2 regions of the Flavobacterium sp. KBS0721 genome follow, and region 1 is predicted to be linked to the other one. Evidence: riboswitches for the same ligand, from Rfam matches in the RefSeq annotation. Region 1 holds a riboswitch; the other holds the start of a gene.

Region 1 (15,375 bases):
TAAAATCGCCCAAAAAAGCAATCCCAATAACGGAATCAATAGAAAATAAAACCAACGACTGAATGTTCTCATCCAAAGATTCCCGGTTTCTGTCGCAATGGGATGAACCAGTAAAAAAGATAGAATTCCGAAAATGGCGAATACCAAAACGAGATAGGAAACCCAGCCCACAGGCAAGGAAAGCGTCAATACTATTTTGGTTTCATAACAAATTAAAATGACCAGGTAAAGGCTTATTAAAGGTAATAACACAAATTGCGTGAAGTTTTTAAGCCCTTTTGGATAATTTAAAATCAAAGGATTCTGATTGTTATTGGTTTCAGGAACTCCGTTCAAGAAGAATAGTGTATTAAAAATTCCAGCAATTACAAAAAAGACATGAAAGTAAATATGATCATAGAATTCGACTTTAAATAGTTTGTCAATGGCTAAGATAGCCAATGCCAGACCAGAATAAATTACAATGCTGTACAATGCAGAAGTTAGAATTCGAAGGAAAAGCTGTTTGTTGAATTCCCAAAATTCATCCTGATTATAAGTTTTCGGCAAAAATCCTGCAAACGAAACCAGTAAATGCAAAGCAATGTTAAGCACAAGAAATTGTTGTATTTCTGTCTCAGTAATATATTGATGAAAATTAAAAACAAAAAGAATAATACAGCCGCCAAGAACGAAACTGGTTATCAAACGCCAAATCAGGTTCTTTTTTGAGGCCAGAAAGAATAAACTAACAGAAAGAAATAAAACCAAACACAAAGAACAGCTCATTAATGCTTTTTGATAAAGTTCTTTGTTAGGATCATTGTATTCTTTCTCATTAAGAACGATAGCTATAATAGTTCCTAAAATTACAGTTATAGTTTCTAACGGAAATCTGAGAACTGTTTTTAGTGTGGAGTTTAGAACATTTTTTAAAGAAGGAAGTCTGCTCATTTTTTAATCAGTTATTTTGTATAAAGTAAGCTAAATTGTAAGGGATAACCAAATAAAAATAATAATGCAAAAAAAATGTTCATGCGATTTTATTGATTTGGCATTTCAGTAGTATTTCAAATCCAAATAAGCATTTTTTACTCTATAAATTACTAAGTTTGGGATACTAAATTAAAACGTATGAAAAATAAAATGATGCTCGTTTTGATTGCTTACGGAGGAGTAGTTTTTGCGCAGGCAATAAAAAAACCACTAGTTTCAGCAATTACAGATAAAGACCTTAAAACCGATATGTACCAGATGGCTGGTGATCATTTTAATGGTCGTGAAGCAGGAACCCTAGATGAATTAAAGGTATCGATGTGGCTGGCCAATAAGGCGAAAGAGGCGGGAATGGCACCGGCAGGTGATGACGGAACTTATTTTCAGTTTTTTGATATGTACAGGCATCAGGTAACTCCTAATACAAAATTTAAAATTGGACAAAAAGAATATAAATTGTGGAAAGATGTTCTTGTTGCAGAAACTACCAATATAAAAGTAGATGCACCATTAGTATATTTGGGAGCAGCAACAAAAGAAGAGATTGAGAAAGCCGATGTAAAAGGAAAAGCGGTTGTTTTATTGGCTTCGAAAGAAGGAATTGCAGATGATATTTCTCTTTTTGACAGACGTTATCCGGGTCTTGTTCGAAATAAATACTATGAACTTGTATCAAAAAAAGGAGCGTCAGCACTTATTTTTGTAGCAGATGCCTTGGCAGAAGAAAGCTGGTCTCAGGTAGAACCACAAATGACAAGAGGTATTTACGGAATTGAAGGAGTTCGAGATAAAATTGGATCAACTATGCCGGTTTTTTGGGTGCATAATGATCAGTTAGCCTATTTAAAAACAACGAAAGATCTTTTGTCTACAGAAGTAATTTCTGAAACTTATAAATATCCATCAGTAAATGTAGTAGGAACAGTAGAAGGAACAGATCCTAAATTAAATAAGGAATATGTTCTTTTTAGCGGACATCAGGATCATGATGGTGTAAGACAAAAATACGGTCAGGATTCTATTTATAATGGTGCTGATGATAATGCGAGTACTTGTGTGGCAATGCTGGCTATTGCAAGAGCGTATAAAAAACAACCCGGAAAAAGAACTTCTCTATTTGTATTTCACGGTGCAGAAGAACGCGGTTTGTTAGGATCAAGATGGTACGCATCGCACCCCACAGTTCCGGAAAAGGATATCATCGCAGTTTTAAACGGAGATATGATTGGTAGAAATAATGTAAATCAGGCTGCTCTTTTAGGATCCAGCTCTCCTCATGAAAACTCATCAGATTTAGTGGCAATTGCGAAAAAAGCAAATGATGAAGGTCCTAAATTCGATCTGGATAAACTTTGGGACAGACCAGAACATCCGGAATATTTTTATTTCCGTTCAGATCATTTGCCTTATGCAAAAAGAGGAATTCCATCAGTTTTCTATACCAGTGTTTTACACAGTCAATACCATACTCCAATGGACGAATCTGAAAATATTGATTTTGTAAAATTGCATAAAATGACTGAGTGGATGTACCGCACAGGATGGATTTTGTCAAATGATGCTTCTCGTCCTAAAACATTACCAAATGTACAATTAGAGCGATAAATTTATAGGTTTAAAAGAAAAATCCGTAAAATCAGCGTCGAATTAATAGACAGATAATTATTAAAAATAAAAAGGCTTTCTAAAATTTTAGAAAGCCTTTTTGTTATGTATGATTCAGATCGAATTATAATCCAAATTCTGCTTTTACTTTGTCTACGAAATCAAGTTTCTCCCAGGTAAATAGCTCAACAGTAACTGTTTTTACATTTCCTCCCGGAGCAGAAAAAGTTTTAGTTACCACTTCTGGTTTACGTCCCATATGTCCGTAAGCAGCAGTTTCGCTATAAATTGGGTTTCTTAATTTCAAACGTTGCTCGATAAAGTAAGGACGCATATCAAAGATAGCTTCTACTTTTTTAGCGATCTCACCGTTAGTTAAGTTTACTTTAGAAGTTCCGTAAGTATCAATAAAAATACCCATTGGTTCAGCAACTCCAATTGCGTAAGAAACCTGTACTAAGATTTCGTCAGCAACGCCGGCAGCTACTAAGTTTTTAGCGATATGACGAGTTGCATAAGCAGCACTTCTGTCTACTTTACTTGGATCTTTTCCAGAGAATGCACCACCACCGTGAGCACCTTTTCCACCGTAAGTATCAACAATGATTTTTCTTCCTGTTAAACCAGTATCTCCGTGAGGTCCTCCAATAACGAATTTTCCTGTTGGGTTAATATGGTAGTTGATTTTATCATTGAATAAATGCGCGTGACTTGGATTTTTTGCAATGATTCTTGGAATCAAAATTTCGATGATATCTTTTTTGATTTTAGCCAGCATAGTAGCTTCTTCATCAAAATCATCGTGCTGAGTCGAAATTACAATCGCATCAATACGAGTTGGTTTGTTATCATCACTATATTCTAAAGTTACTTGAGATTTTGCGTCAGGACGTAAATAAGTGATTTCGTTATTCTCACGTCTTAAAATTGCTAATTCCTGTAATAATTTATGAGATAAATCAAGTGCCAGTGGCATGTAGTTTTCAGTTTCGTTAGTTGCATAACCAAACATCATTCCCTGGTCTCCTGCACCTTGCTCTTCTGGCTTAGCTCTGTCAACCCCTTGATTAATATCTGCAGATTGCTCATGAATTGCTGAAAGAATTCCACAAGAATTTGCTTCAAACATATACTCGCTTTTTGTATATCCAATTTTACGGATTACATCACGGGCAATTTGCTGCACATCAAGATAAGTATTCGATTTTACTTCACCAGCTAAAATTACCTGACCTGTAGTAACAAGAGTTTCGCAAGCTACTTTTGAGTCAGCATCAAATGCCAAAAAGTTATCAATTAATGCATCCGAAATTTGATCTGCAACTTTGTCTGGATGCCCTTCACTAACAGATTCTGACGTAAATAAATAAGCCATAATAATTTATTAAATTAAAATTAAGTGAGGAAAAAAATTGCTTAAAAAGGGCTAAAGGAGATAGTCTGCTTTAGCATTTTTTAATGCCGAAATTTATCTTTCAGCATTCATAACGAACCATTTCATTATGAAGAGGTTGCAATCAGTTCAAATTTTTCCTCCGTATTCGGGTGCAAAAGTACAAAACCATTTTGATTTGCAAATTAAAGTTCAACTTTTTTTATTTTTTATAGCATAAATTTAACATTAATATACTAATTTGATAGGGTAATAGAAAATATTTCGCTTTTTGTTTGGCCGATAAAAAAATAGTTCGCAAATTTGCCTCACGAAAATTAAAGAAATGAAATTTACAGTTTGCAATATGATGTCTTGTAAGATGCCGGAGTTCTCCGCAGAGACGCTATTGTAATTTTTTTTCAAAAATATATATAGAAACCTCTGCAGATCGCAGAGGTTTTTTTTTGTCCCGATAAAAAATAACTGCAAATAATTTTTAAGCCAAAACCACTAAATTAATCTTAAAAGCAATGAAAAAAAATGTACTAATCGCTTTAGGTCTTCTCACGTTTTCAGGTGTTTATGCTCAGGAAAATGAAAAAGAACAGGATAGTCTGAAAAACAATGAATTATCTGAAGTAACAATAGTGGGATCGAGAAGTAAAAATCGGGTAAAAACTGATGTTCCTGTTCCTGTAGATGTTTTTAATATTTCAGACATTACAAAAGGTTCTCCGCAAACGAGTGTTACTCAGATCTTAAATTACGTTGCGCCTTCTTTTACCAGTAATGCGACTTCTACCGCAGATGCTACAGATCACGTCGATCCGGCGCAATTAAGAGGCTTAGGACCTGATCAGGTTTTGATATTGGTAAACGGTAAACGCAGGCACTCAAGCGCATTGGTAAACATAAACGGATCTCCGGGAAGAGGATCTGTAGGAACAGATTTAAATGCAATTCCGTCATTTGCTATCGAAAGAATCGAAGTTTTACGTGATGGTGCAGCGGCACAATACGGCTCAGATGCTATTGCGGGAGTTATTAATATTGTACTTAAAAAGAATGCTAATTTTATTTCGGGAGGTATTCAATATGGTACCAACTTATCTTCAGGATCTAATGATTTTAAAGGCGGAGCTGACGGACAAACCGTACAAGTAGATTTGAATTACGGAACCTCTTTAGGTAAAGAAGGAAGTTTTCTGAATGTTACCGGAACTGCGGTAACAAGACAGGCCACAAGCAGAGCCGGAATTAGAAACGGTCCTATTTTTAATGCTTACAATGCTGTAGAAAACAGAGCAGCTCAAAATGGTGTTGCTATCAATTCATTGTTTAGCAATATTAATAATACTTCAAATTCAGCGCAAATTATTAGCTCATTACAGCAATATGCACCACAAGTAAGTTATTTTACACCGGCGCAGCAAACTGCAATTTCTTCGGCAACAACATTGGCTCAAATGCAAACGGCTTTGAATTTTGATGTGACTAATAATGAAATTGCTTACAGAGGTCAGGAAAGAAGTGATTATAATATGAGTGTTGGTCAGTCAGAACTCGCTTCTGGACAACTATATTATAATACAAAATATCCATTATCTGATATTACATCTTTGTATTCTTTTGGTGGAGTTTCGTATAGAAATGGTCAATCTTATGCTTTCAACAGATTACCAAACGGTGCCAATACTTTCACGCAAGTGTATGAAAACGGATTTTTACCAGAAATAGAATCATCTATATTAGATGCTTCGGCGGCACTTGGGGTTACTACCAATATATTGGGTTTTGATACCGATTTAAGTACCAACCTGGGGTCAAACTCTTTTCAATATGATGTAAACAATACCATCAATGCAACATTAGGAGTAAATTCTCCTTCTAGTTTTGATGCTGGTAAAGTTTCATTTTTACAAAGTACAACTAATTTAGATTTCAGTAAAAAGCTTGATGTTTTAGAAGGACTGAATGTTGCTTTTGGTGGCGAATTCAGATATGAAAATTATCAGATTAAAGCAGGAGAAGAAGCGTCTTATGGATTATATGATACCAACGGAAACATAGTGCCGGGAATTTTACCAAGTAACTCACCTTTAATAGTGACAGACTTTTTTGGTAACAAGCGTGGAGCAGGTGCACAGGGATTTTCAGGATTTCAACCATCTGATGCTAAAGAAAAAGACAGAAAAAGTGGTGCAGCTTATCTTGATTTAGAATTGAATGCGACTAAAAACTGGCTTTTGAACGGAGCGGTTCGTTATGAAAACTATTCAGATTTTGGAAGCACCGTTATTTTTAAACTAGCTTCTCTTTTAAAAATAAACGATAATATCAACTGGAGAATTTCGGGTCAAACAGGCTTTAGAGCGCCATCATTACAACAAAAATATTTTGAATCAAGTTCTACTCAGTTTATAAATGGAGCACCTTATCAGGTAGGTTATTTTACAAACGATTCTCAGGCGGCTAAAAGCATTGGGGTTGAAAGTTTAAAACCTGAAAAATCTAAAAGTATTAGTACAGGATTTACATTTAAAATTCCTGATGCCAATATTACCATTGCAACCGATGCCTACTTTACAAGAATCGATGACAGAGTGGTGCTTACTGGACAATATTCAAGACCAACAGATGCTCAGATAAATGCAGCTACATCTGCTACACAAAAAGATGCATTGACATTGTTTCAACAAGCATTTGATTTAAAAGGAGTTGAAAGAGCTTCGTTCTGGACCAACGGAATCGATTCTGAAACTAAAGGTATAGATGTAGTGATTTCTCAAAAATACGATGTAATTCAGGATTTTACCATCAGAAATGATTTTGCATTAAGTTACAATACCACCAAAAGAGTAGGGAAATTAAATGTTCCTCAATCTATTATTGATGCCGGTGGAGATCCTTATGTATATTCATTTTTCCCGGAATCGAGCAGAGTTTATTTAGAAGAAGCGATTCCTAAACTAAAAGCGAATTTAATGACAACTTTCAGCATCAAAAAGCTGGATATTTATTTAAGAAATAGTTATTTCGGAAAAGTGACTGATCCGGGAGCGACAGATGTAAATTTAGACGGATCATCATCAGTTTACGAGCATCCGGAATACAGCGCAAAAATTGTTACCGATTTATCTTTAGGATATCAAATCAATGAGAAATTCAGATTTACAATTGGTCTTAATAATATAGGAGATGTTTATCCGGACAGAAACAATCCGTCAACTCCGGCATTTACCAATACAACGCCAACATTGTCTCCTGCGCCAAGCACAGATTTAACAAATGCAAATCAGTTTGCTTATTCAAGAGCAGTATCACAATTTGGATTGAACGGAAGATTTGGTTTTGCCAGATTAAGTTTTAAGTTCTAAAAATATAAGATTGGCCACGGGTTTTACGGATTAAACGGGTTTACGCGGATTTTTTTTAATCATTTAAACTATGGCTTAACTTTTTTTATTATTGGCTTCAATTAAAACATGCCACAGATTTTTACAGATTTTTTTAATCGTTTTAATCATTCAATCTGTGGCTGTTTTTTTAAGTAGAAATTGAAAGATAAAAGTATTCCGCGTAAACCCGTTTAATCCGTAAAACCCGTGGGCTAATCTATAAAGTAAAACACCTGTATTTTCAGGGATTCTAAAAAAATGTATTAATTATCAATTTTTAATTTGGTAGATATAATAATAGTTTGTATATTTACTCTATCGAATTAGTCGAGTTTTAAAAAGCATTAATTTAAAATAATATAAAATGAAAACAATAGCGAATAATATGATGATATGTTGTGAGATGATGCAAATGTGCATCCCAATTCGTTGTTGCCAAAAGTAAAAGATAAAATCTTTGTTATAGTTAGAACTATAAGCCCTTTTGGTAGCCATCCGAAAGGGCTTTTTTTTATTTCAATATTTTTAAATTTTATATTATGAAAACATTAAACTCAATCGCAATAGAATATTTATTGAGAAACGATTCTCAAAAAAACAATAATAAATCCGAAGACATAACAAGAGAAGTTACAAGACTAAATGCGGAGCAGGAGTTAATAAGAAGTCAAAAATCATTACTGCTCTTAATGTATAACCTTGAAGAAGAAGGAGAAGACTTTTTTATTCAATAAGTAACAATATCAATATCAATAACAATATCAATTTCAAAAATCAATTTTAATTGCGATTTCAAATAACGATTACAATCAAAAATCAATTTCAAATAACAATATATAATAGTATTCACAATACCTAAAAAACTAAGATCATGAGCACACAAAAATTTGCAACAAACGCACTACACGCAGGACACGATGTTACTAAAAATGCAGGAACAAGAGCAGTGCCTATTTACCAGACATCATCTTATGTATTTAACGATTCAGATCACGCTGCCAATTTATTTGGTCTTGCCGAAGCCGGATTTATTTACACGAGATTAAATAACCCGACAAACGATATTTTAGAGCAACGACTGGCTGCACTCGAAGGCGGGATTGGAGCTGTAGTGACAGCATCCGGAGCATCGGCAATTTCTACAACTTTGTTGACTCTTTTAAAAGCGGGCGATCATATAGTGGCTTCCAATAGTTTATACGGAGGAACTTATAATTTGCTAAATGTAACTTTGCCTCGTTTAGGAATTACAACGACTTTTGTAGATCCTTCTCAACCTGAAAATTTTACAAAAGCAGCTAAAGAAAACACAAGAGCCTTTTTTGTAGAATCTTTAGGGAATCCAAAATTAGATGTATTAGACTTAAAAGGAATTTCGGCGGAAGCCAAAAACTTCAAAGTTCCTTTTATTGTAGACAATACGGTTGCTACACCTTATTTATTGAATCCAATTCAGTACGGAGCAGATATCGTAATTCACTCTTTAACCAAATATATTTCAGGAAACGGAACTTCATTAGGAGGCGTTATTATAGATGCAGGAAAATTTGACTGGTCGAACGGAAAATTCCCTGAGTTTACAGAGCCTTCTGCAGGATATCACGGTTTGGTGTATCATGAAGCTTTAGGAAATGCAGCTTTTATAGCAAAAGCAAGAATCGAAGGTTTACGTGATTTTGGAGCAGCTTTGAGTCCATTTAATGCTTTTCAGATTATTCAGGGATTAGAAACTTTACCAATCCGAATTCAGAAACATAGCGAAAACGCTTTGGCTCTGGCCTCTTGGTTAGAAAAACAAGATGAGGTAGTTTGGGTAAATTATCCAGGTCTTAAAAACAATAAATATTATGATTTAGCACAACAATATTTGCCAAAAGGACAAAGTGGCGTGATCACTTTTGGACTAAAGGGTGGTTTTGATGCCGCTAAAAAAGTGGTAGATCAAACTAAGTTGTTCTCGCTTTTGGCCAATATTGGTGATACAAAATCATTAATTATTCATCCGGCAAGTACAACGCACCAACAATTGTCTGATGCAGACCAACTGGAAACAGGAGTTTCAAAAGATTTAGTTCGACTTTCTGTCGGAATTGAAGATATCGAGGATTTAATAGCTGATTTGCAAGCTGCTTTCACCAGCATTACCCAATCGCAATACAGTATTAATAAAAATTAGGTTTTTTTGTTTTTTGTTTGAAAAATTGCCTTTAGCAGCGTGAGTTCTGCTAGAGGTGATTTTTTATAGAAGAAATTCAACATAAAGATTTCACCATATATGTAGGGGCGCACAGCAGTACGTCTATCTCATATGGGTTAATTAACCCCCAAAAAAATAAAATTATGTCAAAGCTTAAAATAAATATCATCCTTTTTGGAATTGGAAATATAGGAAGTACTTTGATCAATCAAATTATCGAAAGTCAGGAGTTTTTTCTCGAAAGTAAAAATATTGATTTTCATTTTCCAATTATAACCAATTCAACAGTAGCGTTTTTCGAGAAAGAAGGCGTTGGATATGCCTGGGAAACCAATTTCTTAGAATTGGCTGTTCCGTTTAAAGTGCAGGATATTATTGAATTTGCCAAAGAAAACGAATTTGAGAACTTAATAGCCGTTGATGCAACAGCGAGCGACGAGCTCATTCATCATTATAACACTTTGATTGAGAATGGTTTTAACATTGTAGCGGTAAATAAAAAAGCCAATACATTGCCAATTGATTTGTATAAAGGCATCAGGGAGAATCTTAAAAAATACGACAAAGAATTTTTGTACGAAACATCAGTAGACACAGGTTTTCCGGTATTGCAAACCTTAAGAGATTTGTATTCTTCAGGCGAGAAAATTACTAAGATACGAGGTGTTTTCTCAGATAATCTGAGTTATGTTTTTAATAGGTTTGCGACAGAAGATAGTTCTTTTTCATCTCTGCTCAAAGATGCAAGTTTATTGGGTTTAATGCGGTCAACCTTTAAGGAAGATTTGTCAGGAAATGATACAGCAAGGAAGTTATTGATTTTGACAAGGGAAATTGGAAAAGATTTTGATTTCTCTGATATAAAAATTAATTCTCTCATTACAGAAGAACATCTGGAGAAAAACGGCATTCTTAATACAGAAGCGATCGACAAATCATTTAAAATTGCAAAAATTGCCCAGGCAGACAATCATGTGCTAAGATACGTAGGAGAATTTGATTTAGAGAAAAATACATTAGAAGTAAAAATAGTTTCAGAACCAGTCTGGTCTGCCATAGGACAGCTAAAAGGCTCAGATACTATTTTTGAAATTTATACACAATCCTATGCAGATGTTCCAATAGCAATTCAAAGCGCTTCGGCATGTAAGCAGGCCATATCAAGAGGTATAATAACTGACATTTTAAAAGTGGCCGAAAAAATTAAAAATAAAGAAGCAGTTTGGCTGTAAGTGGTTTCGAATAGCAGTTAGTTGGTCTTTGATATAATGAAACAGGAAAGTTCGCGATGTATTTTTTTGTAAGTTTTAACGTTCTTTTTTTAAGATCTTTAATTTGTAGGATGTTTTTTAACGTTAAAAAGATGTTTTTTGACGTTTTTTACGATTAATTTGCTGATCCTCACTTGCATAATTGAAAAAATATTCGCACATTTGTAATACCTCAAAATTACCAGTAAAATAAACTTAGTATTCTGAATATAGTTATGTCGATCGGGACAAAAGTTGAAACAACTTTCTTTCTTAATTGATTTAAAAAAAGATAAAAGTTAAAATATTTGGCAGTTTCCGGGAAGCTTATTAAAATAAAACAAATGCAAGAATTTTTTAAAATAGCAAGTAAATCCAAGATGAATAAATCCCTACAGATGAACAAGATGTTTAACGTCGCACGTATTTGTGTACGCGTCTGTTGATACTAAAAGTATATATAAGTTGTATAAAACTTAAACCCTTTTGGTATTGTGATCCAAAAGGGTTTTTTTTATTCCATTTGGTTGCCATAACAAAAAATTAAATAAACAATAAAGATTATAAAACGCAAACTAACATAAACTTAAATATCATGAGCAAATTAAACTACATAACAAAAACGTTTTCTACATTGAAAAACTTAAGAGCTAAAAGAAATAATCCGCCACCACCAACAAATGAATTGGTACACCCAAGATTTGGAATCACGGAGGCAGATAAAGTAGCGGAGAAAAAAGAACCAAATTCATTATTATTTTTGATGTATTCAAAAGAGAATGAAACACTTTTTATCTAAATCAAAAAGTATCATAAAATAGGGGAATACCTGCTTAATTTTACTGGGCTAATTGTTCGGTAATTTTTTGCGTACAATAGTTTTTGTTTGAATTATGTTTAAGAAATTAAGCAATCAGTTTCGATAAAATTTGTTAGTTTAAGAAATAAGTAGTTAATTTGCACCTTTAAGTTCAAAAACGTATTGAAATGTTATAAAGAAAGGACGAGGGATTAGACCCGATGAATCCTTAGCAACCCTTCGTTAAATCGAAGAAGGTGCTGCATTCTACCACGCCCAAACGTGGAAAGATAACAACAAGAATTTTCTAGTTTCACTCTAGTACTTTCTTTCTAATATTTCCACATACAAATCAATAATAAAAAGATTTGAAATTGGAAAATATACCAAGTCCCATTATAATTCAAAATTTCATCACCGAGAGTGGTGCAGCATATCCATTATTACCATTGAGTTTTACACTTTTTGGTTTACCATTGCATAGCGCGCCTATAGTTTTGGTCAATCACGCTTTGACCGGAAATGCTCAGGTTACTGGCGAAAATGGTTGGTGGAATGATTTAATTGGCGAAGAAAAAACAATAGATACCCACAAATATACCGTATTGGCATTCGACGTTCCCGGAAACGGAAACGATACGTTTATAATAGAAAATTATCAGGATTTCACCACAAGAGATATTGCCAGAATTTTTATAAAAGGTCTGGAGACATTAAATATCGCCCAATTGCACACCATTATTGGAGGTTCTGTTGGCGGAGGAATTGCCTGGGAAATCCTGGCATTAGAACCTAATATTACGCAGAACTTAATCCCAATTGCAACCGACTGGAAATCGACCGACTGGATGATTGCCAATTGTTATTTGCAAGAGCAAATCCTAAACAATTCAGCAAGACCTATCGAAGATGCCAGAATACATGCCATGCTGTGTTACCGCTCTCCTGAATCATTCAAGGAAAAATTTCAACGTACGATCAACAACGAGCAGCTAATTTTTAATATCGAAAGCTGGTTGGCGCATCACGGTGAAAAATTACAAAAGAGATACCAATTGTCATCTTATAAACTGATGAACCAATTGCTCAAAACCATAGATATTACCAGAAATAGTGATGATTTCAAAACTTTAATGTCGAGAACAAATGCAGCGATTCATATTATCGGAATCAACTCTGATTTGTTTTTTACACCAAAAGAAAATCGTGAAACTTTTCAGGAATTAAAGAAGTTCAAAGACAATGTTTTTTACAGCGAAATAGATTCGGTTCACGGACATGACGCTTTTTTAATCGAGTACAAACAATTAGATCATTTACTTGCCGATATTTTTAAGGCAGAAACAATAGAAAAATAAAATGAAAATATTAAAATTTGGAGGCAAATCGTTATCAAACGGAGAAGGACTTAACAAGGTAGTTTCAATCATTTCTGATAAAGTAAATCAAGGAGAACAAATTGCAGTCGTAGTTTCTGCCCGCGGAAATGCTACAGATGAATTAGAATATATTTTAAAACTTGCTTCCAAAAACGGCAATTACAAACCATTATTTGAGAATTTTAAAACGTACCAGGTTTCAGATTATCCTCAGGTAGACTTGTCTGAAGAGTTTACTATTTTAGAAAAACTTTTTGAAGGTGTAAGCTTAATTGGCGATTACAGCAATAAAATAAAAGATCAGATTTTATCGAAAGGAGAATTGCTTTCGGCTAAATTATTGACGGCAATTTTAAAAGAGAAAGGAATTCCGGCAAATTTTGTCGATTCACGTGAATTGCTGAAAACCGACTCTAAATTTGGTGATGCACAGCCATTAGAACAGCTTTCTAAGAAAAACGTTGTCAATTATTTTAAAGAACACAATGGTTCAACGGTAAATATTGTAACTGGTTTCATTGGTTCAAACAATAATAATGACACCACAACTTTAGGAAGAAACGGAAGCAATTATACCGCATCGTTAATCGCTAATTACTTAAATGCCGAAGAGTTACAAAACTTCACGCACGTTGACGGAATTTATACAGCAAATCCTGATTTGGTGGCTGATGCTAAAAAAATTGAATTTCTTTCGTTTAATGAAGCGAACGAATTAGCGAACTTTGGCGCAACAATCCTGCATGCCAAAACGATAATCCCTTTATTAGAAAAAAATATTCCACTTCGTATTTTAAATACATTCAATCACGAAAATCGCGGCACATTAATTACTTCAGATTCGGCTAAAGAAGGAATCAAAACACTTTCGGTTTTAGAGAATTTATCATTGGTAAATCTTGAAGGACGCGGATTATTAGGAAAAGCAGGGGTTGATGCCCGTATTTTTAAAGTAATGGGCGATCACAATATTAGTGTAAGTATTATTTCTCAAGGATCTTCAGAAAGAGGAATTGGGTTGGTTGTAGCTACAGATAAAGCAACAACAGCGATGATCGAATTGGAAAAAGAATTCGAAAATGATTTTTATTCTAAAGATGTAAACCAAATTACAGTTACCGACAATGTTTCGGTTATTTCGATTATTGGTCAGGATTTGAGTACTTTTCATAAGCCTTACACTGCTTTAATCAAAAATAAAATAGTTCCAATTTTGTTTAACAACACCGTTACGGGTAAAAACGTGAGTTTGGTGGTTAAAAAATCAGAACTTAATAAAGCGTTGAACGTAATTCACGGAGAGATTTTTGGAGTTTCAAAGAAAATCAACATTGCTATTTTTGGTCACGGATTAGTTGGCGGAACTTTAATCAATCAAATATTAGAATCGGCTGCAGCCATCGAAAAACGTAAAGATATCAAGTTGAATGTTTTTGCAATTGCCAATTCGAAGAAATTACTTTTAAACAAAAATGGAGTAACTTCAAACTGGAAGAATGACATTGCAAAAGACGGTCTTGATTATACCATCAATGATGTAATTGCTTACGCGAACCAACATCATTTAGAAAACTTAATTGCGATTGATAATACGGCAAGCGCGACTTTCGTAGAAAATTATATTTCTTTGATAGAGAGCAGTTTCGACCTGATTTCATCTAATAAAGTAGCCAATACACTGAGTTATGGTTTTTACAAAGAACTAAGAAAATCTTTAACAGATAACCAAAAGAACTATTTGTATGAAACCAATGTTGGTGCCGGATTGCCATTAATTGATACTATAAAATTATTGCATCTTTCAGGTGAAAATATCACAAAAATAAAAGGGGTTTTCTCTGGAACATTGAGTTATTTATTCAATAATTTTTCTGCGAAAGACGCTCCTTTTAGTGAAATTCTAAAAGAAGCAATTGATAACGGATATACAGAACCAGACCCGCGTGAAGATTTATGCGGTAATGATGTGGGAAGAAAATTATTGATTTTGGCAAGGGAATTAGATTTACAGAATGAATTTGAAGAAATCTCGATTCAGAATTTAATTCCGGAACATTTGCGTGAAGGAAATGTGTCTGATTTCTTAACCAAGCTAAAAGAATTCGACCCAATTTACGAGAAAATAAAAGCCGATCAAAAACCCAATCACGTACTAAGATACATTGGCGAATTGTCTGGAGATTTACAAAATGATAAAGGAATTCTGGAAGTAAAATTAGTTTCGGTACCATCTGATACTGCTTTGGGCGGATTAAAAGGATCTGATTCTTTCTTCGAAATATATACAGAATCTTACGGAGATCGTCCAATTGTAATTCAGGGTGCCGGTGCAGGTTCTGCGGTTACAGCGAGAGGCGTTTTTGGAGATATTTTAAGATTGTCAGATAAAGGATAAAA
Region 2 (15,375 bases), 1.9 Mb from region 1:
TCAAAATTGCACCAATATCCTCGGTATTATTTTTAACTTTTGATACCGATTTAAATTTTTTCAATGCCTGTCCGAGTTCGGTTTTTTCGATCGGTTTCATCAAATAATCGATACTGTTTACCTTAAATGCGCGTACAGCATATTCATCATAAGCGGTTGTAAATATGATGGGACAAGTTATTTTTACTTCTTCAAAAATTGAAAAACTAATACCATCTGCCAAACGAATATCCATGGTGATTAAATCGGGCATCTCATTCGTGTTCAGCCATGTTATAGCACCCTGAACTGTATCTATTATTTCCAGGATTTCGCAATCCGGCTCTAATTCTTCCAACAATCTTTTAAGACGATTGGCATTGATACTTTCATCTTCTATAATTAAAATTTTCATAGTATTAAATTAAGGGCAGACGCACACAATAAAACCCATTAGATTCTGAAAAAACAGGCATTCTGTCAAACAAAATTTTATATCTAAACTCGATGTTTTTATTTCCTACTCCGGTCGAAATAAAGTTTTTGCCTGATGTTGCCTGCAAATTATTGCGCACTACAAGATCTCCAACATCAGAATAAATAGCAATGATAAGCGGATTTGCTATTGTTGCACTGTTATGTTTTACAGCATTTTCGACTAATAATTGCAGCGTTAAGGGCGGCAAATGAAGATCTAAACACGACATATCTATTTGCAGTTTTAACTCTACTTTGTCACCCAAACGTTTTTTTAACAAATAAAAATAAGCATTTAAAAATTCTATTTCCTCTCTTACCGTAATAGTATCTTTATCGAGATTCGAAATCATATAGCGATACACGCGCGTAATATTTTCCAGAAAAGATGCAGCAGATTGCTGGTCTTCGTGAATTAGCTCTGTAAGTGTACTGAAATTATTAAAGATAAAATGAGGATCGAGCTGTAGTTTTAATGATTCTAACTCAGATCTGGTAACAGCTTCCTGCAATTCAGAAGCTTTAATTTTTAGCTCGGCTGCTTCTTCAGAAGTCACACGCCAGCGGTTCAGCAAAAAGATACTGGTATGAATGAAACTGATAAAGAGAGACAATATAGCAGCCATTAAATTTGACTGCCATATTTGTACTAATTCACTTTCTTTTAAGGGGGTCCAGGAATAAAAAAACTGCCATAAATACGAAAAGGAATAATTTAAAAGAATATTCCCTGCAATAAGACATATAAATTGCGCAAAGGCCCTGAAAATAGGCTTTTGCTCCCAGCTGATCCAATAATTAAGACTTCGGCCTACAAAAAGACTTAATTCTGTCAGGACGGCGCAATACACCAGAATGATAAAGATATCAACTGTCCAGTCTAAAACCAGTAAAGTATTTTGTTCAAAATCCTGATAGGGATTCAAAAAATAATATGATGATAAATAGAGAAAAAAAACAACGGGTATTACAATAATCCTGTAATATTTATAGAAAAAGTTCTTCCCTCCTGTTTTATTTTGCACGTTTGCATCCATAGACTAATATACTGATAATAGATGCATTATAATAAATAAAAACTTGAACCGTTTTTCTATTGACACATCAAATCTTGTTTTAATATTTTTCCAACTGTTGATGATTCTACCGCCTTTAGCGCTCTCATCACTCCCCATTTTATACAGGTTGCTCCCCATGAAAATCCGGCTCCAAAAGTAGTAATCAGGATGTTCTGACCTTCTTTAAAATCGTCTTTAAAATCCCAAAGGCATAGCGGAATAGTAGCTGAAGTGGTATTCCCGTATTTATCGATATTTACTTTTACTTTCTCGATACCAATATTCAAATGTTCGCTTACTGATTTTATAATTCTCAGATTAGCCTGATGCGGCACCACCCAGTCAATATCTTCTACTGTTAAGTCATTACTGGCAAGAGTCTCCTTAGAAACGTTTGACATGGACTCAACTGCTTTTTTGAATACATAGGAACCTTCCTGTTTGATAAAATGTTCTCTGTGAATGATACTTTGCATCGTTGCAGGTACTTTTGAGCCTCCTGCTGGTACTAAAAGTGCAGATGTACCGCTTCCGTCTGTACGCAGGATGCTTTTCATCATTCCGTACTCTAAATCTGTTTTTTCTAAGAGAACGGCTCCTGCTCCGTCTCCAAAAAGAATACAAGTATTACGGTCTTCATAATCTACAATAGAACTCATGGTATCGGCTCCTACTACAACCACTTTTTTGTAACGTCCGCTTTCGATCATGGTCGTCGCCATTTCTAATGCGTATAGGAAACCGCTGCAGGCACCGTTTAAATCAAATCCAAACGCATTTGTAAATCCGCTTAGTTCGCATACTTTACTCGCTGTAGGAGTTAAAAGATGATCCGGCGTTGCAGTTGCCAATACTAAACCATCAATTTCCAGACGATCTATTTCATAAGTATCTAATAAATTCTCGATTGCTGCACTAGCAAGATCTGATGTTGCCAGATTTTCATCTGTAGCCAATCTTCGCTCTTTTATTCCAGTTCTTTTTATTATCCAGTCTTCAGTTGTGTCAACCATTCTTGAAATCATCTCATTACTTAATATAGAGTTGGGTACAAAACCTCCTATAGCTGTAATTGTTGCCTTCATTTTTATTTGTTTTTGTTATTTTGAATCTTTTCTTTTGCTGGTTTTTTTTGGGAGAAAAAGCAGACTGCAAAATAACGTCAGAAATTTGGAAAAGACAAGAGCGGTATGTCTAAACCTGCTGCCATAATTCTAGTTTTGCTTTTATGTACTAAAGAATCCCAAAAACCATACTTTTGTGGCACCATTACTAGTATATCGGCATTATAAATGTTAATTTCTTTCTTAATCTCATTTATTACCGCATTCGATTTAACAGTTTTATAGAGGTATTTTACCTGTTGAAACTCTTCTTCGAGAGTAGAACTCAATAATAATCGGTCTTGTTCCTGCTTAAGATCATCTAATTTTGCATCTACACTAAAAAATTCTACTTCTGCTCCCAGATTTCCCACAATGCTTCTTAACCAACTGAATCTTTTGATAGACGAAAAACTTAAAGTGTCGCAGGCATAGAGTATTTTTTTTATGTTTTGAAAGCGGGCATGTAGAGGAACAGCCAATACAGGCGTATTTAAATTCTTAATTACTGATGTTGTCGAATTGCCCATAAGTTCTTGTTCGAAAGAGCGTTCCGCCATGCCCATAACAACCAGTTCGGCATTATGAAGCTCTATTAACGACGAAAGTTCATCTTCTAAAAATGAATAACTGCAAAAGCAACTAACTTCAATATTAAAAGCACCGGCAATGTCTCTACCTAAAGTTTTTAGTCTTTCGGATGCCTTGTCTAGTTGTTTCTGCATTGCTTCTGCGCTAATGTGAGAATTGGCACTATGAATGTCTAACTGAAAAGAGTTAAAAAGAATAAGACTGGCATTAGCGCTTTTTGCTAGTCCGGCAGCGTATGTAACAGCATTATTGGCTATAGCCGAAAAATTTGTTGCTGCTATAATAGTGGGATGTAAATTCATAAAATATCAATTAAGCAATTAATCTGGTAAAAGTGCTCAAATAAACTTTTGGGGATTTAATAAATAATACTGTAGCGTCATTATCTACTTCCAAAACGTATTTTTTGGCTTCCGAAATTTAAACCTTAATTATTATTTTATTACTTAAATGCTGTTTTGTCCCTCCCCCAAATTATTGTTGAATTCGAAAATCACAATTCTTTTTTTACGAAAATAAGAACATCCAGACTACTAAAACCACAACTATGACAGTCTAAAACAATTAAATCAGTTATTATTTAACGTTATATCAATATTTTCCTTATCATTGTAGTACAGTATAGTATAGTACTGCATTTTAACTAATTTTAATATATTATTATGCAAGAAAAAATTACAAAACCAAAATTATCTTTCAGAAAGCTGATTACAATGCTGCTTTTTATTACCACAATTGCAAGTTCAGCTCAAACGTATGAATTCGAAAATGGTACGCGCACTAATAGTGCCGACATACAAAATTGTGATTCCTGCTCAGGAAAAATAGTCGGTAATTTAGGTGGGAATAGCAGCGTATCTGTCAATGTTACCGTTGCTACAGCAGGCTGGTACAATCTGCAATTGTTTTACTGCACAGGCGATCCGCGCACGATTAGGCTGACTGCGGGTTCTGCCACCACTATTTCGATTCCGTGCGAACCAAGTGGCGGATGGAGTACAGCAGCTTCAAAAAACCTAAGTGTATACCTCAATAGCGGTAGCACTTCACTTCTTTGGGACAACACCAGTTCATGGGCCCCTAATTTAGACAAGTTTGTTTTAACTCCAATTGGTTCTTCTTCCACACAAACAATTTCCTTTGGAACAAACAATACTATCGTTTATAACCTAGGCACCAAAACCTACAATGTGAAATTTAATGGGGCTACAGTAATTACCAACGCATCCGCGTATGCTTTTAGCGATCAGCAGTATTTGAGTGGTAATTATGCTACGGCAACGTATACCTCAGAAGCATTTACAGATAATATTGGCAGCGGAACCAAGCATATTTTTACTTTAAGCGGTAATTATACTTTGGGAATGCAGCAGGTTTTTTATGCTTATAACAATAAAAATTATGTTGCCGTGCAAGTAGTACTGACCGGAAACGGTTCTAACTCTTATAAAATGTCACCATTAACCAGTTATCAGGTAACGCCTAATTTTGGCAGCGGCGACACCCGAGCTTTATTTGTTCCTTACGACAATGATGCGTGGATTCGTTACAATGCTTATCCGCTTAATTCAGCCGATTTTACTGCTTCGGAGGTGACTAATATTTATAATAATACGAATCGTAAAGGTTTGGTTATTGGTTCTCTTGAACATACTAAATGGAAAACAGGTATTGCCGTAAGCGGTGGCGGGGCATCATCGGCCTATGTTTCAGTTATTGCAGGATGGACAAAAGATGACATCACAAGAGACAAACGGGGCCATGGCTGGGTAAATGTGGGACAAACAAGTTGTGCTTCGCCAAAAGTATTGTTAAATGCTACTGATGACTGGCGCACCGGTCTTGAGGAATTTGCACAAGCGAATGCTGCCCTGCAACCTAAATATATTTTTGACTGGACAGCACCAAAACCTATTGGCTGGAACAGTTGGGGCGCTATACAGTCGAATATTAATCTTACTAAAGCAAAAGCTGTTGTAGACTTTTTTCACGATGATTGCCCGGCTTTTAAAACCGAAGACAATACATTATTTATTGATCTTGATTCGTATTGGGATAACATGTCGGATGCTGAATTGGCACAATTTGTTACTTATGCAAAAAATAAAGGATTTAAAGCCGGTATTTATTGGGCACCGTTTGTAGACTGGGGCAAGTACAATCGTCCTGTCGAAGGAAGTTCATACACTTATAATCAGTGTTGGACAATGGTCAACGGAAGTCCGCTTGAATTAGACGGCGCTTATGCCATGGATCCTACAAGTCCGGGAACCAAAGCGAGAATACACTATTTTATGAACCGCTTTAAAGCAGCCGGATTTGAAATGATAAAAATCGACTTTTTGACTCATGCCAGCATCGAAGCTGATGGTTTTGCTAATAATCAGCTGCATACCGGTATGGAAGCATATCAGGAAGGAATGAAATTTTTGGTCGATGAAATTGATGGAAAAATGCTTGTTCAGGCTGCCATATCGCCAAATTTGGCAACAGGTCCGTTTGTACATGTTCGCCGTATTGCCTGCGATGCTTACACTAGTATAAGCGATACTGATTATACGCTTAACAGTACTACTTATGGCTGGTGGCAAAACAAAATCTACGATTATTTAGATGCTGATCATGTGGTATTTGGAAATGCAACTATTGGAGAGAATCGTGCCAGACTATTAAGCAGTGTGGTAACAGGCACTATTACAAGCGGTGATGATTTTTCTGCTACTGGTCCGTGGAAAGCCAGATCGCAGCTTCTTCTGCAAAATAATGATGTTATGAATGTTGCCCGCGCTGATATGCACTTTATTCCTGCCGATGGCAATACAGGTTACAATGCTGCCAATATTTTCTCTGCTAATTATAATGATGTAACTTATGTAGCTGTTTTTAACTACAGTAATACTCCTACTACGAACAATGTTAGTTTAAGTCGTTTAGGTTTAGGTTCAGGAAATTATACTGTAAAAGAATTGTACTCCGGTACGATAAGTTCAACGCAAGGCACACTGAGCGTTCAGCTTCCTCAGGCCGATGCTGCATTGTATGCAATTTATCAGGGACCGGTTTTAAGTACGCCTAATTACAACTGGGGAAATGCTGCGACGAACTATGTTTTTCCTAATCCGGCAACGAATACATTCCAAATAAAATTTGATCATGCGATTAATGGACCTGTTGCCATTTCTATGTACGACTTAGTGGGCAAAGAAATTTGGAAAACTACGACCGTAGCTGAAGATATGATCAGTTCTGAAATACCAGTACATCATCTTGCCAGAGGTATTTATATGATAAAAGTTTCAACCGCCGGAAACAAAGTTCAAAACTTTAAATTTATCAAAAAATAAGTTTTATTTAATTTAAACACGAATTGCACGAATTAGCACTAATTGGTTTGTGGAATAATTTCACAACTAAGTTTAAACATTTAAAATTAGTGTCAATTCGTGAATTCGTGTTTACTTTTTATAATTATGCCTAAGCTTAGTTCGTGCAATTCATGTTTTAAAATACCACAGATTCCAGAAATTCAATTACTTCTCCATTCGGGCTATAAACCAGACTATTGCTAACAGTTACCGTTTTTCTGCGATTTTTTAGATCTAAAGTTTCTTTTACTGATAATGGTTTTGCGCCATTTTTGATTGCTTCATCATATGCTTTGTTGGCATCCAAAACTGTAAAACAAATGTGCAGTAGCGAATTTTCGACATACGGATCTCCTTGTTTTCTTTTACGGCCCTGAGTAGGGAAACTGGCATTACTGTCGCATATTTCTATATAAGAATCAAATGCTTTGTTCTTTAGCATTACACACTTTTCTAAATTAAATTCCGGCAAACTCCAATCGTGTACCACTTCAAAATTAAGGGTTTTGTAAAATTGTATGGTTCTTTCAAAATCCTGTGCCTTGATCGCAAAATGATGAAATCCTATTATATTATTCATTGTTATTTTTTTTGATGTAAATATGTTTTTTAAAAATTGTTGGTTGTTTACTTAGAAATTTTATCCCAACATATTTAAGATATATTCGATAATATGTCGCTCCGCTGGAGCTATTGAAAACTACATTCTGATTGGCTATAAATATTACGCTCCGCTGGAGCTATCGCAACGTTTGTCATCTCGAACGAAGGGAGATCCGAGCGATAGCTAACATACGAAGTATATCACATCAGCAGATCGACAAAGATTATCGATTGTGTTCCATCGGAACACCTCATCGGTAGAAAAAAAACACATCGTGAGAAACATCGTCCCATTGGGACGTTTGAGAAATTGTATCTGTAATCTGTATATGTTTTTACCAATTATTATTTATAAAATCAAACATTCCTAAGGAACGTGAAAAAACGCCTTATTTATTGGGCTACCTACGAAATGTTCCGATGGAACAAAAACAAAGCGATAAGATATTATCCTTAACAAATTGTTCCATTGAATTTTCCTTAGCTTAATGAAATTGACCGATAGTTATCGGGAGGCCCAAACGACTACTTCACTTACTTTTTATTTTATTTCGGATTTCAGTGAACTTCGTTTGTAACGAATTGCATCGCCAGTTAGCCCTTTCAGGCTTCTGGAGCGGGATTAGCTCCTAAAAAAAAGTTTTACTTTTATTAAGAAAATTTACTCCAGCCAAAACCATTCTTTTACCTCGTTTTCTATCGTTTCTTCTTTTATAATACTTTCATATTCATTAGTCGCCGTATTGTACTGATAGTCTTTTTGCCACTCTTTATGGTGTAAAACTACTTGCTGAATGGCATCGGAAATAAATAAAACTTCCTCATTGGTCATGATGGGATGCAAAGACAAACGTACCCATCCCGGTTTATTGGTTTGGTTTTTCTGAAGAAGATCTTCGGTTATCTTGTTGGATTGTGCCTCATTGATATTGAATAAATAATGGGCATATGTACTTGCGCAGGACCAGCCACCACGAACCTGAACGCCAAAGCGATCATTTAAAAGTCGTACGATTAAATTATAGTGAATGTCTTCTATTAAAAAGGAAACACATCCTATTCTTTCTGTTTTTAGATCTCCAAGAATAGACAAACCGGGAATCTTTTGAAACTCGCTGTAACAGAGATTAAGCAATTCTTTTTCTCTGTTTTTTATGTTTTCGACGGCCATTTGGTGTTTTAGTTTCAAGGCCAAAGCAGCTCTCATGACTTGAAGAAAACCCGGAGTTCCGCCATCTTCCTTGACTTCTATCGAATCGCTGTAATGATATATTCCCCAAGGATTGGTGATCTTTACATTTCCTCCTCCCGGATTATCAGGAACGTCACTTTTATACAGCTTTTCATTAAAAACCAAAACACCACAGGTTCCGGGACCGCCTAAGAATTTATGAGGAGAAAAAAAGATAGCGTCCAACTGTTCTTTGGGATCTTTTGGGTGCATATCGATTTGCACATATGGTGCTGCGGCGGCAAAATCGACAAAGCAGAATCCGTTGTTTTCATGCATCACTTTGGCCAGTTCATGATAAGGTGTAATGATACCTGTAACATTTGAGGCAGCTGTAAACGAACCAATTTTCAGCGTTCTGTCGGCATATTTTTTAAGTAATTCAGCCAGTATTTTGGGATCTGTCAAATTATTCTCGTCGGGAGGTACAACCACAACATCGGCATTTGTTTCATACCACGAAACCTGATTAGAATGATGCTCCATATGGGTGATAAAAACGACAGGTTTATCAGATTTATTCGGCTCATTATTTACTCTGTTATGCGCATTACGCAATCCTATAAAACGCTGTAATTTTGATAACGCGGCTGTCATTCCGGTTCCGGTTGTCACCAAAACATCAGATTCGTTAGCATTAACATGCTTTTTGATTAATTGTCTGGCATGATTGTAGGCATAAGTCGACGTTTTACCCGTTTCGCTGGAGAAAGAGTGCGTATTGGCAATCATTGGGCCTATTTTATTGAGCATAATATCTTCAATGGGCAGGTATAATCTTCCGCTGGCCACCCAGTCTGCATATAATAAGTTTTGAGTGCCATATGCCGACTCGAAAGTGTGTTTTACTCCTATTGTATTTCCTCTAAACTTAGAAAAATAACGCTCTAACTGACTTGGTTTCGTTTTCTCAATAACATTCATTTCCATTTCATTTTTAAATTAACTTGTTTACTGCTTATTGTATTCCTAACTATTTATTCAAAAGCGATTTAAGCGTGGTTTGCAGTTCGTCTCCGTGAAGGTTTCTCGCGACAATAATCCCTTTTGAATCGACTAAATAATTAGCAGGAATGGCTCTTACGCCGTACAATTTAGCGATAGCACTATTCCAGAATAATAAATCAGATACATGCAGCCAGTCTAAGTGATCGTCTTGAATTCCTTTTACCCAGTTTTCTTTCTTTTTGTCTAATGAAATTCCGATGATATTAAAACCTTTATCGTGATATTCTTTGTAAGCTGCTACAATATTTGGATTTTCTCTTCGGCAAGGTCCGCACCATGAAGCCCAGAAATCTACCAATGTATATCCTTTAAGGTTTTCTGAAAAACGAATGGATTTTCCTTCTGGATCCTGAGACACAAAATCAGGTGCTTTTTTTCCGACCTGTAATCCGTTAAGCACTTTTACAAGTTCCTGAAGTTCTTTCACGTAAGTGGAATTTTGCTGACTTTTATCCAGAAGCGAAATGTTTTTTGTGATTTCTTCCGGACTCAGTCTATAAGACCAATTTCGGTACAACACATATGCAGAAACCAGAGAACCAGGATGTTCTGTGATAAATTTACTTATATCAACATTCTCCGTTTTTCTGTAATTATTAAATAAATCCTGAGACGCAGAACCTTCTACAACCGATGTGCTGTAATATTTAACAGGGCTTAATTTTACTGTAATAGGCGATTTTTCAAGGAATATATACAATGGACTATCGGCTGTATTTAGGCTTAATCCGTACAATTCAGGAAGTTTTACTTTCGTTTTAAAACTGAATTTTCCGTCGGTAACTTTTACCGAATCTATGGTGGTAAACATCTTGTTGTGAAACTTTTGCAGGTATACATATTGAGCCACAGTATCGACAACTGTTCCTTTTAGCTGCACATTTGCCTCTTGTGCCTGAGTTGTTGTTGCGCAAAGGCATAAAGCCAAAAATGCTACTATTTTTTTCATTGGGTTTGTTTTTTAAAAATTGGACATATAAATTCCCGGACCAGAATAAAAATGGTCTGCTATTACATGGATAAAAAAGAAAAAGGGGATAAAAAAGTTACGTGTAGTGCATTCGGAAAACCAAAAGGTGGTTTTCTATTTTTGAAAATAAGTTACATTGTTCCGTACAGGCAGGTAATATTTGTTCAGTTTTCATTCTAAAAAATAAATGATTTAATACTAATGATCTTATGCAGATTTACTAATGAAATATATCTTATCTGTCCGCGTTGGCGGAAGGATTTAGCACCTTATTGGGCAACAGGTTGCTAAGACATCATCGGGCCTACTCCCTCAGTCTTTCTGGATAAGTTCATGTAGATTTTTTCTACTCTGCAAATATATATATAAATTCTATGTAATTAGTAGAGTTTAAATTTATTTTTTAAAATATTTTAAATTAATACACAATGAAAGCAATTTTAAAAGACAAAAAAACTCAGTAAAATAAGGCATAACAATAAAAATATCAATTTGTTATGCGTTTAAAAATACTTTGATTTTATTTAAAATATCCAGTATTTTGGGATGAAAGTTTCATCATACATTATTAAGAAATGCTTTTCAAAACAAAAAATAAACTACAAAAATTGATTCTTTCGAAAAATAATAAAATTAAAAATGCGGCCTTTTTTTAGAACATAGACCGCACCTTTTCTTACAACTTTAAAAAAAAATATTTATCTTTAAGTTTTTATGAAGGGTAAAAAATGGTTGTTCTGTTTTTTATAATCACTTCACTTCATGCGCTTTAGAATACAAACACTTTTTATAAGACTAACTTAAAAGTAAATTTAAAATGCAGAAAATCTTACCTTTCCTAATCATCTTCTTATGGTCTTCTGGTATTTGGAGTCAGACAAAATCTACTGATAGTACAGCCTCTAAGAAACCAGAAAAAAATATTGATTTTAATGTAATGCCTTATCTTAATTATAATAGGACAATGGATTTTATGTTTGGCGCTATCCCCATGATGATGTACAAATTAAATAAAAACGATACTATTTCGCCTAAATCTTTATCAGGTATATCTGCGGTTTACACGACCAACAAATCCTATTTTATAGCCACGTTTAACAAATTCTTTTTTAAAGAAGATTCCTGGCGTTTGCAATTTTTCGCAGCAACGGGCAATCAAAATGCGCAGTTTTATGTTGATGATATTGATGTGCCTGATTTTTACAATTACGGGACTAAGACAACAATGGCAAGTTTTACGATTCAGCGTAAATTATTCAAATCTTTTTATGCCGGTGTTGGATACGCGTACGCACATTATGACACGAAATATCAAGATGATGTTGAGCCTTCGTCTGTAACACATACTAATGGTTTACAACTTATTATGTTATACGATACGAGAGATGCAATTTATTATCCTACCAAGGGTGAAAAAATAAAAATACGATGGCTTGATTATCCTGAATGGTTTGGGAACGATGTTGGTGCTAATAAAATTCTTTCGGAGTACAATCAATATTTTCCTATGCGGGACGGAACGGATGTTCTGGCAGCAAGGTTTGCCGGTAAGTTTGGATTAGGAAATATTGCCTTCGAACAACAGCAAACTATTGGCAGTGAAGACATAAGAGGATATTCTGAAGGGAAATATCGCGGCGATGGACTGATGGATGTACAGGCTGAGTATCGCTATAATTTTAATAAAAGAATGGGGCTTGTGGGATTTGCCGGGATTGCCACTATTTATGGCTCAGATACAGAAAGTTTCAACTGGAAATTATATCCCGGAGCCGGCGTAGGTTATCGCTACAGGGCTTTTAAAAACGAAAAATTCAACATAGGATTGGATGCCGCTGTTGGTAAAGACGACTGGGGACTTTATTTTAGAATTGGAGAAGCTTTTTAGAGGGTTTTATCGATTTTGCTTTGATTTAAAATATTTTTTTCACGCAGATTTTAGCAGATTTTTTTTTAAATCGCCGTCTTTGTTTTGACTCTTTACTCTTTACTCTTTACTCTTTACTCTTTACTCTTTACTCTTTACTCTTTACTCTTTACTCTTTACTCTATCTCTTCCTCTCTACTTCCTATTCCTCATCCAGTTTTCTATAGGTTCAAGAACAGTATTAACGATGGTTACCAAAAAGGTACAAATTAAGGTTTCGGCAAAGTATCCCGAAGCTGCGATACAGCCTATAGCGGCACTACACCATATTGTGGCAGCTGAGTTTAATCCGTGTACATTAGGACCTTCTCTGAAAATAACGCCCGCTCCCAGAAAACCAACTCCCATAACTACCTGAGCGGTAATACGGGTAACATCGATATTGGGTTGGCTTGCAGCGACTTTTATAGACAATAATACAAAAGCAGCAGCTCCTGTTGCCACGAGCATATTGGTTTTTAAACCTGTTTCTTTATGATGCCATTGTCTCTCGAAACCTATAATTAATCCTGCGAATAAAGCAATGACAAGTCGGGTAAAAAATTCTGTTGTGCTCAAAATTATTCTTTTATGGGTTTAGAAAATCTGCTCTGTTTCTTTATCTTAATTTCAAACATTAAATATAACAATTTTCAAGATTATTAAATTCTACAGATTAATATAAATAGCTAACAGGATTTAGAAACTTGTTTGGATCATGCTTTTTATTTGACCTCTAAAAAAAAGCTGCAAGGTTTCTTGCAGCTTTTATAAAGTAATGATAAAATTAATATCCTTAATCTACGCGTTTTACAGAAAGTTTGTCTAAACAAAAATAAGCTGCAGTATTCATTCCGTACACTAAATCCGAATCTGTTGATGTCATCTGGAAAACAAGATATTTTACTTCTCCTAAACTCTGAAGATTACTTGCATTTACGTTTATCCATCCAGTAGGAATTACTAATGAAGATCCTGTATGATTTGCTAATGTATGCACAATAGGATTTGTAATTGTTCCGTCTTCGTTTACTCCATAAATTAATAATTTGAAAGAATCACCGGAGGTAAATGCTCTTGCAAATCCATCTCCATACAAACAACCGTAATACGGCCATGGGTGCATGTTTATTTTTAATCCTTCAACTTTATACAATCCTGTGTTTCCAATTTTAACCCAGTTAGAAAAACTGCTTTCGCTAAAAGTAGTTCCTTGTGGATTTTTAGGATCTAAATAACTCGACCAGTATGCAACAATGTACGGATCACCAGTTGTTCCGGGAGTTCCGGCTGCAATTGTAGAAGAAGTACCAAAACCGCTTCCTGCCATAGTTCCCCATTGATGAGGCACCCATCCATCAGATCCGCCAGGACCTGAACCGGAACCGTAATCTGTGATATCATTTACATTTGAAACGATAAAACCATCCCAATAATTATAACCTGAAGATGTTGCAGTATGCGAAAATGTAAAAATGTCAACATTTAAATTCGTGTTCGAAACATACGTGTTTTCCCAGTATTTACCACCGGTTGTTGTAATACCGCTGGTTAATAATGCGCTGGTTAAATTAAGTGTCGATGTGGTTCCAATTGCAGGGTCTGCTACTGTTCTTTTTGTTATACCATTCTGGCTTTTTGCAACTGCACTGGCGTTTTCATTGGTTAAAGGAGCATCATCATTGTTACAGGATGAAAGTCCTAACAAAAGACCAACTGATAAAAAATAAAGTACTTTTTTCATAATTTATAAAATTTAGGGTTAATATTCATTTTTAATTACTCTTAAAAAGGGTGCTTATTTACTTGCTTTTGGAAAGTTCAGATCTTCGGCTTGTGTAAAAAAGTTGGTTACCAAATCAGAAGCACCTGCTTCTGCAAATGACGAAACGTATACCTTAACAAAATCGATTCCCGGTAAATGAACTTTCTTTCCGTTATTATCTACAGCCCAGCTAATATCTATCGACGGATCTTTAATACCTGCGTAACCCCACTCAAAAGTTCCTATATTAAAATTTGTACCTTCTCCATCGCTTACATCTTTTACCGGCAGATATATTTTTGTTCCTTTTAGGGTGTAGGATTCTCCCATCCATTGTGGATAATAATTATAGCGTCTCCATTTTTTTGTTCTTGTAATAAAACCGGAAGCATTTTTATTGTCTTTCCATTTGATATACTCTTTATCAAACTGCCAGTCTTTTGTGCCTGTTACAGCTGCTTTAGCCGCATCTGGCTTAGTGTATGTAATTTCATAATTTTTAACAGTAGTCGATTTATTGTATTCACTACCGGCGATTTCGTACCATTCGTTTTCGTCTGCAATACCATTTTTATTGGCATCATAAGCAACATATACACTTACAGGAGAAAATTTGACGCTATTACTTGTCTCATTCATCAGAATTGTAAAATCGCGTTTACCATAGGCGTTTATTACGGTATGATCAAATGCTGTAACGATAGATCCTCCAAAAGTTCCCAGCGGCACAGCATTTCCTTCGATAAGGTCTGACTGAACTCTTTCAAGAGCTTCTGATTTGGTTGCAAAGGCAAAACTGTCAAAATTATAGGCCGGAGCAGGTATGTAATCGATAAGCGTTAATGCTTTTGAAGTGTACGTTTTACCTGTTTCTGAAACTGTAATTTTTGTAGCCGCTTGTTTGACAACTTTACCCAATGTTACTGTAAGATCTACAGCATACGTAGCTGCTTTTGGCACTATAAACTGTAAAGTTTTAGTGTCTCCAATAACAGAATCTTTTACAACTCCGTCAGCTCCGGTTACTTTTGTTGTCCATTTGTATTTTGCAAGTGCAGCCTCAGCATTTTCGATCACTACTTCAGGATTTACGGTTACTGCATTGTATCTGCTAACTGTAAAATCTGACGCTAGTTTTACTGAAATTGAAGCTACTTTAACGGGTTGCGTTTCAGTACCTTCTTGTTTTGAATCGTCATTGCTGCAGCAATAAAAAGCGCCAATAGCCAATAGAAACAAACTATGTTTTAAATACTTTTTCATATCCTTATTATTTTACTTTTTTTAAGTTGTATTTTTTTAATAAATGAAGATCTGCT

The links. A riboswitch is a leader RNA that binds a small molecule or an ion and turns the genes downstream of it on or off. The one in region 1 is predicted to bind S-adenosylmethionine.
Region 2: it holds a riboswitch for S-adenosylmethionine, as region 1 does, so the genes downstream of both, B0M43_RS15705 (TlpA disulfide reductase family protein) here and B0M43_RS07590 (alpha/beta fold hydrolase) in region 1, are expected to answer to the same signal.

The regions. Positions count from the first base shown of each region.
Region 1 covers NZ_CP042170.1:1,699,096-1,714,470, forward strand. The annotation lists gene B0M43_RS07550 (DUF4153 domain-containing protein) at 1-933, opposite strand, end outside; gene B0M43_RS07555 (M28 family metallopeptidase) at 1,114-2,580, shown strand; gene metK (methionine adenosyltransferase) at 2,705-3,955, opposite strand; gene B0M43_RS07565 (TonB-dependent siderophore receptor) at 4,486-7,332, shown strand; gene B0M43_RS07570 (hypothetical protein) at 7,893-8,087, shown strand; gene B0M43_RS07575 (O-acetylhomoserine aminocarboxypropyltransferase/cysteine synthase family protein) at 8,225-9,529, shown strand; gene B0M43_RS07580 (aspartate kinase) at 9,694-10,782, shown strand; gene B0M43_RS07585 (hypothetical protein) at 11,396-11,599, shown strand; SAM riboswitch class I at 11,788-11,896, shown strand; gene B0M43_RS07590 (alpha/beta fold hydrolase) at 11,974-12,957, shown strand; gene thrA (bifunctional aspartate kinase/homoserine dehydrogenase I) at 12,959-15,373, shown strand.
Region 2 covers NZ_CP042170.1:3,621,998-3,637,372, reverse strand. The annotation lists gene B0M43_RS15740 (LytTR family DNA-binding domain-containing protein) at 1-394, opposite strand, end outside; gene B0M43_RS15735 (sensor histidine kinase) at 399-1,493, opposite strand; gene B0M43_RS15730 (3-oxoacyl-ACP synthase III family protein) at 1,550-2,599, opposite strand; gene B0M43_RS15725 (universal stress protein) at 2,677-3,510, opposite strand; gene B0M43_RS15720 (T9SS type A sorting domain-containing protein) at 3,871-6,552, shown strand; gene B0M43_RS15715 (VOC family protein) at 6,710-7,153, opposite strand; gene B0M43_RS15710 (aminotransferase class V-fold PLP-dependent enzyme) at 7,838-9,331, opposite strand; gene B0M43_RS15705 (TlpA disulfide reductase family protein) at 9,381-10,364, opposite strand; gene B0M43_RS24805 (hypothetical protein) at 10,431-10,565, shown strand; SAM riboswitch class I at 10,618-10,717, opposite strand; gene B0M43_RS15700 (BamA/TamA family outer membrane protein) at 11,203-12,273, shown strand; gene B0M43_RS15695 (MgtC/SapB family protein) at 12,448-12,870, opposite strand; gene B0M43_RS15690 (DUF4465 domain-containing protein) at 13,088-14,035, opposite strand; gene B0M43_RS15685 (hypothetical protein) at 14,090-15,319, opposite strand; gene B0M43_RS15680 (hypothetical protein) at 15,327-15,375, opposite strand, start outside.